3 regions of the Marinobacter sp. 3-2 genome follow, and region 3 is predicted to be linked to each of the others. Evidence: predicted binding sites of a transcription regulator. Region 3 holds the regulator's gene; each other region holds the start of a gene.
What was found. The regulator FliA, encoded in region 3, starts transcription of late flagellar genes. The targets are predictions, from matches to a motif close to CTAAAGTTTNNNNNNNNNNNGCCGNTAA.
Positions count from the first base shown of each region.

Region 1: a site for FliA is predicted at 2,022-2,049, ahead of EDB94_RS14470 (methyl-accepting chemotaxis protein). Genes of this name have one in related genera too.
Region 2: a site for FliA is predicted at 1,814-1,841, ahead of flgM (flagellar biosynthesis anti-sigma factor FlgM). Genes of this name have one in related genera too.

Region 1 is NZ_RJUQ01000015.1:71,134-74,411, reverse strand. It holds gene EDB94_RS14480 (hypothetical protein) at 1-249, opposite strand, end outside; gene EDB94_RS14475 (carbon-nitrogen hydrolase family protein) at 422-1,942, opposite strand; gene EDB94_RS14470 (methyl-accepting chemotaxis protein) at 2,091-3,278, shown strand, end outside.
Region 2 is NZ_RJUQ01000014.1:139,272-142,549, forward strand. It holds gene EDB94_RS13300 (chemotaxis protein CheV) at 1-837, opposite strand, end outside; gene flgA (flagellar basal body P-ring formation chaperone FlgA) at 1,026-1,727, shown strand; gene flgM (flagellar biosynthesis anti-sigma factor FlgM) at 1,901-2,227, shown strand; gene EDB94_RS13315 (flagella synthesis protein FlgN) at 2,235-2,705, shown strand; gene EDB94_RS13320 (hypothetical protein) at 2,744-3,278, opposite strand, start outside.
Region 3 is NZ_RJUQ01000011.1:341,469-344,746, reverse strand. It holds gene flhF (flagellar biosynthesis protein FlhF) at 1-710, shown strand, start outside; gene EDB94_RS03375 (MinD/ParA family protein) at 779-1,591, shown strand; gene EDB94_RS03370 (RNA polymerase sigma factor FliA) at 1,623-2,366, shown strand; gene cheY (chemotaxis response regulator CheY) at 2,529-2,912, shown strand; gene EDB94_RS03360 (protein phosphatase CheZ) at 2,933-3,278, shown strand, end outside.

The sequences.
Region 1 (3,278 bases), on a different contig from region 3:
GAAGAAATTGCTGCAGTGTTTTCTGCGTTCGGTCACCAGACCGGCGAGTCCCTCTGCGCGGATCTTGTCGAACGGCATATCCATCACGAGATCCAGCACCACGGTATCACCCGGATTGAACACTTTGTCGGTTTTCATAACACAACCGTAGCCGTCCAGCTCATACAGGGCGGCCTCGACAAGTTCCTTTCGAAAAAGGCCTTGTCTGACTCGGAATCGTGCGACAAGGTCCGGCAATGCTTCGTTCATGAATCGGGTTCTCTGGTGATTTCCGTATCCACAGCAACCTGTCCCATCGGAAGACAGGCTGGATATTGGTTAAACAATAGACACTGAATTCTAGTTTTGCAACGCCATCAGTGCCATACGATCGACCGCTAACGCAGTTATTTAACAATTCCAACTGGCTGATCGGGCCAGTTTACTTGGTCTTCAATTCATACATATCAACGCGGCGATCTTTCAGGTTAGTGACAGACCCCTCGTTGCGCACCAGTTTCAGCTTTTCCAGGTCCATATCGGAGAACATGATCATCTCCGTATTCGGCGTGGTTTCCGCCATAACTGCATCGTGCGGGAAGGCAAAATCCGAGGGTGAGAATACGGCAGACTGGGCGTACTGGACGTCCAGGTTCTCAACTTTCGGCAGGTTGCCAACGCTACCAGTGACCACCACATAGCATTCGTTTTCGATTGCGCGAGCCTGGGCGCACTGGCGAACCCTGAGGTAGCCGTTTTTCGTGTCGGTCCAGAACGGCACCATGATGATATCAACCTCCTGGCTGGCAGCAATACGGCCCAGTTCAGGGAATTCGATGTCATAGCAGATCATGATGGCGACCCGGCCAGCATCGGTCTCGAAGACTTCAAACTGGTTGCCGCCTTCGATAACCCAGTCGCGGCGTTCGTGGGGCGTGATGTGAATCTTGCGTTGCTCATCAACACGGCCGTCGCGGTGGCAGAGATAGGACACGTTATACACCCGGTCGTTTTCGATCAGGGGCATGGAGCCGGTGATAATGTTGATGTTGTAGCTCACCGCCATTTCAGACATCTCTTCCCGAAACTGCTGGGTAAATCCGGCGAGGAAGCGGATGGCCCGGGTCTGGTCCATCTGATCGGTTAGTCCCATCAGCGGCGCGTTGAAAAACTCCGGGAAGATGGCGAAGTCACTTTTGTAGTCAGACAAGGCATCCACGAAGTACTCAACCTGCTCGAGCACCTCTTCAACCGAGGTGAATTCCCGCATCTGCCACTGCACAGCGCCCAGCCTTATCTGAGTTTTCTTGACGCTCAGAACCGGGGAAGGTGGGGTATAGAGAATGTTCCGCCATTCCAGCAACGTCGCGTAGCCCTGGGATTTCTCATCCTCGGGCAGGTATTTGTGCATCAACCGCGTAACCTGGAAATCGTTCGAGAGCTGGAAACTCAGAATCGGATCGTAGATTTCCTTGCGATCGACCCGTTGAATGTACTCTTCAGGCGAATACTGTTCGGCGTATTTGAAGTAGCTCGGTATGCGCCCGCCCGCCAGGATGGCACGCAGGTTCATGGAGCGGCAGAGTTCTTTTCGCGCTTCGTAGAGTCGACGACCCAGTCGGTAGCCCCGGTAGTCGGGGTGGATAAAGACATCCAGCCCATAGAGGGAGTCACCATTGGCGTTGTGCCAGATCTTCTCGTTACGGAGGATCAAATCGTCGTAGGTATGCGGGTTGCTGAAACGCTCGTACTTAACGCAAACCGTCAGCGCAACCGCAATAAGCTGGCCACTTTCCTCAATGCAGATCTGGCCGTCGGGGAACTGCTCCACCAATGCCTTGATGGTGTCCTTCGGCCAGGAGCCTCCGATGTCGTCGTATACCCGATCCATAAGCTTCTGAAGCTGATCGTAGTCATCAAGCCTCAGGTTCCGGAGGTTAAGGTGCAGTTCTTCATGGGCCATTCAGTTCGGCTCCCGTTCGTTATGGAATGAGGACAATCTCAGCGTCTGCGTCAATAATTGGAAAGTTTAACAGAAGCCGCTAAAGACTTCGCACCATGGGCCGAAACACACATTAACGAATATCAATTTTATTGCTGAGGATTCGACCGTGCAGCTGACATTCGGGCAAAAGCTCCTGACTGCTTTCGGTATTCTGTTGCTGTTGGTTATGGGGGCTTTTACGCTCTCTGGCGATTTACGGCTACAAAACACCACAGAAACCTATGTGAACGCGCTGATCGACGACACCGTGCAGCAGAGCACGTCGAGCATCGCAGAGTGGCTCAATACCAGGCTGGTGATGACTGAAGCCACCGCCAAAGCCCTGGAGAATGCCGAGAACGACGAAGACGCGCGGGTTATTCTCCAGGCTATTACCACCGGCGGCGGGTTCCGGGATGTCTATGTAGGGCGCACCGACGGCTACATGCTGATGAAATCCCCGGAGGCGAATGCCACGCTGCCAGCGGATTACGATCCCCGTCAGCGCCCCTGGTACAAGAAGGCCATGAGCCTCGGCAGCGCCTCGTTTACCGAGCCGTATCAGGATGCCAGCACCAACGACATGATCATCTCCACACTTGCGCCCGTGAAGCGCGGTGAATACGAAGGCGTGGCCGGTGCTGATATCGGCCTGGGCGCGATAGCAAAAACGCTGAGCACAGTCACCCTTGCGGACACCGGTTACGCCACTTTGATCAATGAGCGGGGCACCATACTGTTCCACCCACGGCAAAACCTTGTCGGCAAGAACATCAGTGAGCTCATTGGCGGCAAGCCGGATCTTGGCGGGGACGCTCACGAATACAGTAATGATGACGGCAACTGGGAGGCCAGCTTCCATCCGATCAGTGAAGCGCGCGGCGTGCAATGGTATCTGGGGACCTTTGTAAACGCGGACAAGATCAACGCACCGGTCCAGAGCGCCAGAATGACTGGATTGATCATGGCCGTGATCGGCCTGATCGTTTCTCTGGTGATTCTGCATCTGGGCATCAAGGTCCTGATGGCGCCGGTTCGCCGCTTGAACAAGGCCATGGCGGACATTGGCAGTGGTGATGCCGACCTGACCCAGCGTCTGGACGACAGTGCAAAAGATGAATTCGGTGAGTTGGCCCGGAGCTTTAACCAGTTTGTCGAGAATATCCAGACGGTTGTTCGGGATGTCCAGAAGGGTAGCGCCGAACTCGGGAAAAATGTCAGCTCGCTGAGAGATACCGCCAGTACCAGTCGTTCGAGCGTGGAGAGCCAGCAGGCCGAGATCGACATGGTGGCGACCGCGATCAACGAGATGTCG
Region 2 (3,278 bases), on a different contig from region 3:
GGCCTGGTTGAACACACCGCTGAGTGAGGTGTGAAGCATAACAAACATATCCGAAAGCGCCGGGTCCTCTTTCACCTTGGTGACGAGGGTGTAGCCATCCATTTCAGGCATCTCCACGTCCGAGATGATCAGAGAGAAGTGATCCTTGGCCCGGGAACCGTCCGCAGTGATTTCCTTCAGATGTTCAATAGCCTGCTTGCCGTCGTTTTTCAGCACCACTTCCATGCCAATCGCGGTGAGACACCGCTGTATCTGGCGCCGGGCCACGGACGAATCATCGACCACCAGCACGGGCAGATGCCCCGGCACCCGGTCCGCGCTCTTGCTCAGAACGGCTTCGGTTACGTCCTCCCCAAGCGGAGAAACTTCTGAAAGAATCTTCTCTACATCAATGATTTCAATAAGCTTATCATCAATTTTCGTGACAGCGGTAAGATAGACATCCTTGCCGGCTCCTTTGGGTGGAGGCAGGATTTCTTCCCAGTTCATGTTCATGATTCGCTCGACGCCGCTCACCAGGAAACCCTGCGTTTTGCGATTGTATTCAGTGATGATGACGAAGCTGGTGGAGAGCTCTTCTTGCGGGATACCGGGCAGACCGATTGCCATGCTCAGATCGATAATGGGGATAGTCTCACCCCGGCTATGAGCGACGCCTCGAACGACCGGGCGGCTGTTGGGTAGGGAGAACAGCTTCGGACACTGCAGAACCTCTTTCACCTTGAACACGTTGATCCCGTAGATCTGACGCCCCCTGAGACGGAAAAGAAGCAGCTCTAGGCGGTTCTTTCCGACCATCTGAGTGCGCTGGTTGACACTGTCCAAAACCCCTGCCATTTCGATTCTCCTGGCTTGCCGGAATTACAACGGCATATATCTTGCTGTTCACTGAATAATAGCCTGATCGACGGAAACCCGTCATATCAGGGGTGGGTCAGCCCATTTAACGGCCACTTTTACCGAATCCTTAGCCTGATTCGGGCTTTTCTGCCCTGTTGTTGACAGCATAGGACAAACTGATACGTATGCGCATCACGAATTTCGCCCTACTACTGCTAATGTCTGGCCTGAGCACGCCGCTCCTTGCTGGAACGACGGCTGAACAGATTCAGAAAGCAACCCTGGCGTTTCTGGACAGCTTTGCGTCTGAACAGGCCGAGCATGGCTACACCGTTTCCTTCGAACCCGGTTCCATCGACAGCCGCCTCGCTCTCGCCGAGTGCGAAAAGCCTTTGAGTGTAGAGTTCAGCGGGGATCCATGGAAAAGCACCAGCCCGTCGTTGCAGGTAGCCTGCGAAGGAACCCGCCCATGGCGCATGTTTGTTACCGCTTCAGTCTCTATCCATGGGCCAGCCCTGGTGGCAGCGAGGCCACTCACACGTGGAGAGCGAATAACCGAAGGGCTGCTTGCGAAGCAGTCTGTTGAAATCAATTCATCCAGACGTGGCGTGATTACCGACTCGAAGCAGGCGATTGGCATGGAAGTGCGGCGCGCAGTGAATGCCGGATCGCTCGTTACACCAGGCATGCTTTCGGCCCCGAATGCGGTCGAACGAGGCGATCATGTTATCATCACCGCCAAAACCGGTGGATTTTCAGTACGTTCCCGGGGCAAAGCCCTGGCAAGCGCCAGCGTTGGCGAACAGGTTCTGGTTGAGAATCTGCGCTCATCGCGCACGATAAGAGCCAGCGTTGTCGCGCCGGGCCACGTGGAGATTCCGATGTGAGCCGCGTGCGGCAGAGGCTTGCCGGAGCGGCAAGTGAATGCCGCAAAACCGGTCGTAAAAGCAGATGAAAAAAAGTGCTAAAAGTACTAAAGGTTTTCGCGGCGCCGCCGTTAAGAAGACATAAACTCGAGTAAGCGCCGCATTCGTGGCGCGACAGGCAAGCAGGTACAGATATGTCAGTTGACTTAAATGGAATTGGCCCCGGCCAGGTCAACACCCAGAGAACCACGGCCGACAAAAGCTCCGGCGCACAGAATACCCAGCCGGCATCCAACGAACAGGCGAAGACACAGGCCCAGGGGGCCCGTGGTGAGAACGTTAGCCTGAGCAATCAGGCAAAGAATCTGAAGCAGCTCGAACAAAAGCTGGGCGATTATCCGGAAATGGATGACGACCGCATCGAGCAGATCCGTTCCGCCCTCGAAAATGGCACGTACAAGATTGACGCCGAGAAGCTGGCCCAGAAAATGCTTGAGATGGATGAAAGCATTTTCGGGTGAGTAGACCATGGCCGCAATTGATGATTTGAAGACCCTTCTTTCCCAGGATATCAGCCAGCTTGAAACACTGGCTGACGTTCTCGGCAAGGAAAAGACCTGCCTTGCGAATTCCGACCTCCGCCAGCTGGACGCCCTGACCAGAGAGAAGAACGATCTCCTCGGTGCAGTCCGCGAACGCGCCAAACAGAAAATCCGAACGCTCGTACAAATGGGATATCGCCCCGAAAGTGGCGAGCCTTCCCGCTTTATTCGCAGCGCCGGATTCTCGGATCTCTTCGAACTCTGGCAGGAAGCGGACCAGAAGCTGCGAACCTGTCAGACGCTGAACCAGACCAACGGTCGCGTAATCAGCCACTTGCAAAAGCGTTTGTCGAGGCTCACAGATATTTTCCGCGGCGCCACCGGCCAGCAAAAGCTGTACGGTGCACAGGGTCAGCAGACCACGGTATCAAGCAGCACGGTGCTCGCCAGCGCCTGAGCCCGGACGCATGGCTCTGCCGAGCCATGCTTTCCACTTTATCGGGTGTAGATGGTCATCTGGGAGTCGGGATGAAACCGGATGTCGTGAATGCTCACGTTGCCCATTGAAGCTCCCTGGCCTCCCGTAACCCGTATATTGTCCATCCGGATTTCCTCGATGCGCTCAGGGAACGCCAGCATCAAGGCGCCATCTTCTCTTACCCGATAACGCGGCTCCCCTTCACGATAGTGCACACCGGAAATGCTGAGATCTGAATCCAGGAAGTTCAGAACCGGCACGAAGATATTGGCGGAAAGCTTGAGACCTTCAATAACATCTGCGGATGCCTCGGTGCCTTGCTCCCCATTTCCTGCGGGGTTCTCCGCCATATTGCTGACAATACCAATGCGCTGCAGCAGGGTCGGATCGCCCTGACCCGAAATCGCCGCCAGCTCGGCTTCACTCATGAGGGCAAGATTGCCTCTCTCATAAAGTTCGCCAGCTTCCAGCGTTGCCTGTGACGCCTCGGCCGAATTGCTGGCCGCAAAGGTTACCAGGGGCTGGAATGGCAGCGTGACCGCTGTTACCAGG
Region 3 (3,278 bases):
ACGGTTGGAAGCAGTCCCTGAAAATGCTGTGTACCGGGGTCCGGACCTCCCGCATGGAGTGGCTGGATGAGGGCGGCGCCTACGCGTTGGTGGGGCCGACAGGGTCCGGGAAAACCACCACCATCGGAAAACTCGCCGCTCGCTACGTGCTCAAGCATGGTTCCGATTCCGTGGCCCTGGTTACCACGGATCGCTATCGGGTGGCGGCGCACGAGCAGTTATTCGTGTTCGGTCGGATCCTGAATGTGCCGGTTCGGGTCGTGGATGAGAGCCACAGTCTGGACGATATTCTGGACGAGCTGTCAGACCGTCATCTGGTGCTGATTGATACCGCCGGACTGACCAGTGCGGACAAAGGCTATCAGGAACAGCTGGCCGAACTGGCTCGCAGCCATCACAATATCAAAACCCATCTGGTGGTCTCGGCAACCAGTCAGCCTCGCATCATGAAATCCGTGTGGCATTGCTATAAGATGGCAAATCTTGCGGGCTGTGTGATGACCAAAATCGACGAGGCCCTGACGCTGGGCGAGTCTCTCGGGTTTGTGATGGAAACCGGTCTGCCGGTAGCCTATTACACAGACGGCCAGAAGATTCCTGAAGACCTGCACCACGCAGAAGCCGTTCCGCTGGTGCGGTTGGCCGTGGATCGGCTGAAAACACTCCAGCAACAGCAAGCGGTCGCAGAGGGCCTGAAAGAACACGCCTGAGACCGGACAGATTGACAGCAGGCGTCGGAGACAAAGCCGGCGAAACGTGGCGAGAGACCAAAAACAGTATGAGCAGAGCACATCCGGTACAGGTGATTGCAGTTTCCGGCGGAAAGGGTGGTGTCGGCAAGAGTAACGTGTCGGTGAACCTCGGAATTGCCCTGGCGCAGAAAGGCCGGAGAGTGGTGCTGCTCGACGCCGATCTGGGGCTCGCCAATATCGACGTCTTGCTGGGCATCACTGCCAATCGCAACCTCCAGGATGTTCTGGCGGGCGATTGTGATCTGAAGGACGTTCTGGTGAATGGTCCCGGTGGCATCAAGATTGTCCCCGCCTCTTCCGGTACCCAACGAATGACCCAGCTCAGCCCCATGGAACATGCCGGGCTGATTAATGCGTTCAGCGAACTGGGTGATCAGATCGATGTCCTGATCGTTGATACCGCCGCCGGTATTTCCGAGTCAGTGGTCAGTTTTCTGAGAGCGTCGCAGGAGCTGCTGCTGGTTGTCTGCGACGAGCCGACCTCGATCACCGATGCCTATGCCCTGATCAAGCTGATGAACCGTGATTATGGAACCAACCGCTTCCGTATTCTTGCCAATCAGGTCCGGAATGAGCAGGAAGGCCGGCATCTGTTTGAAAAACTGACCCGGGTCACCGAGCGCTTCCTCGATGTGGCACTACAATACGTAGGAATAGTCCCCTACGATGAGGCCGTGAAGAAAGCAGTTCAGCGGCAGCGTGCGGTGCTGGACGCCTATCCCAGGGCGAAAGCTTCACTGGCCATCAAGGCGCTGGCGGACAAGGTAGATAGCTGGCCGTTGCCGTCCTCTCCCCGCGGGCATCTGGAATTTTTTGTGGAGCGGCTCGTCGAAGTCTGAATCGGATCCAGTCAAACAAAAAACCGGATACATGACATTGGCGAAAAACCTCGGAATCTATAACCAGTCAAGTGCGCAGAAGCCGGCTCAGCTCATTGAGCAGCACGCGCCGCTGGTCAAGAAAATTGCCCTTCACCTGATGGCTCGCCTGCCGGCGTCCGTCCAGCTTGAAGACCTGATGCAGGCCGGCATGATCGGTCTGCTCGAGGCCGCCCAGCGTTACAGTTCTACCAAAGGTGCTACCTTCGAGACTTACGCCGGTATCCGTATTCGCGGCGCCATGGTGGACGAAATCCGCAAGGGTGACTGGGTGCCACGTTCTGTTCATCGCAACGCCCGTCGCATTTCCCAGGCCATCAAGGCCGTTGAAGATAGACTTGGCCGCGAAGCCCACGACCAGGAAGTGGCCGAAGAGCTGGGTATGGGGCTACCCGAATACCACTCCTACCTTTCCGATTCCAACAGCGGTCGACTTTTTAGCCTCGACGAGCTCAATGAATCCGGAGAGCTGCCGATAGAACAGACAGAGACGCAGGATAATCCCCTTGAGGGGTTGTCCTCCGATGCCTTCCGGCGGAGCCTCGCTGAGGCGATTGAAGACCTGCCGGAGCGGGAAAAGCTGGTGTTGAGCCTTTACTACCAGGAAGAACTGAACCTCAAGGAGATTGGCGCGGTGCTCGGCGTCAGTGAGAGCAGGGTAAGCCAGATTCACAGCCAGGCAGCCCTGCGCCTTCGGGGACGGCTCTCGGATTGGCGTCAGGAATCGGACAACTGACCGCGTTCAGTCTGTGTCGCCAACGAGGTAGTCTGTAGTTTTTGGTAACCGATGCTTTACAACCGAAGCAAAGGTCCGACAATAAGCGGTTAAAACAGCGGCCTGCTAGACTTTGAACGCAAAGGTCAAACGAATTCCGGGTGTTACTAACTGGAGGTCCCATTGGACAAAAACATGAAAATCCTCATTGTGGACGATTTCTCCACAATGCGACGGATCATCAAGAACCTGCTGCGTGATCTTGGCTTCACCAACACCGATGAAGCTGACGACGGCAACACGGCACTGCCAATGCTCAAAAGCGGCAAATACGATTTTCTGGTGACCGACTGGAACATGCCGGGCATGTCAGGCTTCGACCTGCTCAAGGCCGTTCGGGCGGACGAGAATCTGAAAACCCTGCCGGTATTGATGGTAACTGCTGAGGCCAAGCGCGACCAGATCGTTGCCGCTGCCCAGGCAGGCGTAAACGGTTATGTGGTCAAGCCGTTCACCGCTGCCGTGCTCAAGGAAAAGATTGAGAAAATCTTTGAAAGAATCCAGTAACCAGAGGTCGGATGGCTCTCATGAGCGATAGCAAAAAGAACCATCGGGGCCTTGAACCGGAGGTGACGGAAAAGCTCCAGCGGCAGGCAGCGGAACTGGCCGAGAGTGTTGATGCGGGTGATTATGCCAAAGCCATGACCCTGATCAATGAACTCAGCGAGGTCAGGGATCAGAGTCTGTACCGTGAGGTAGGGCGGCTGACGCGGAGCCTGCACGAAGCAATCCGGAACTTCCAGATTGATCCCCGTAACGCCGAGCAGCAGGAAGCATTGTCAAAGATGACTGATGCCTCTGATCGTCTCGAATACGTTGTGCAGATGACCGGTGAAGCAGCCAACCGGACCATGGACCTGGTTGAGGAAACCA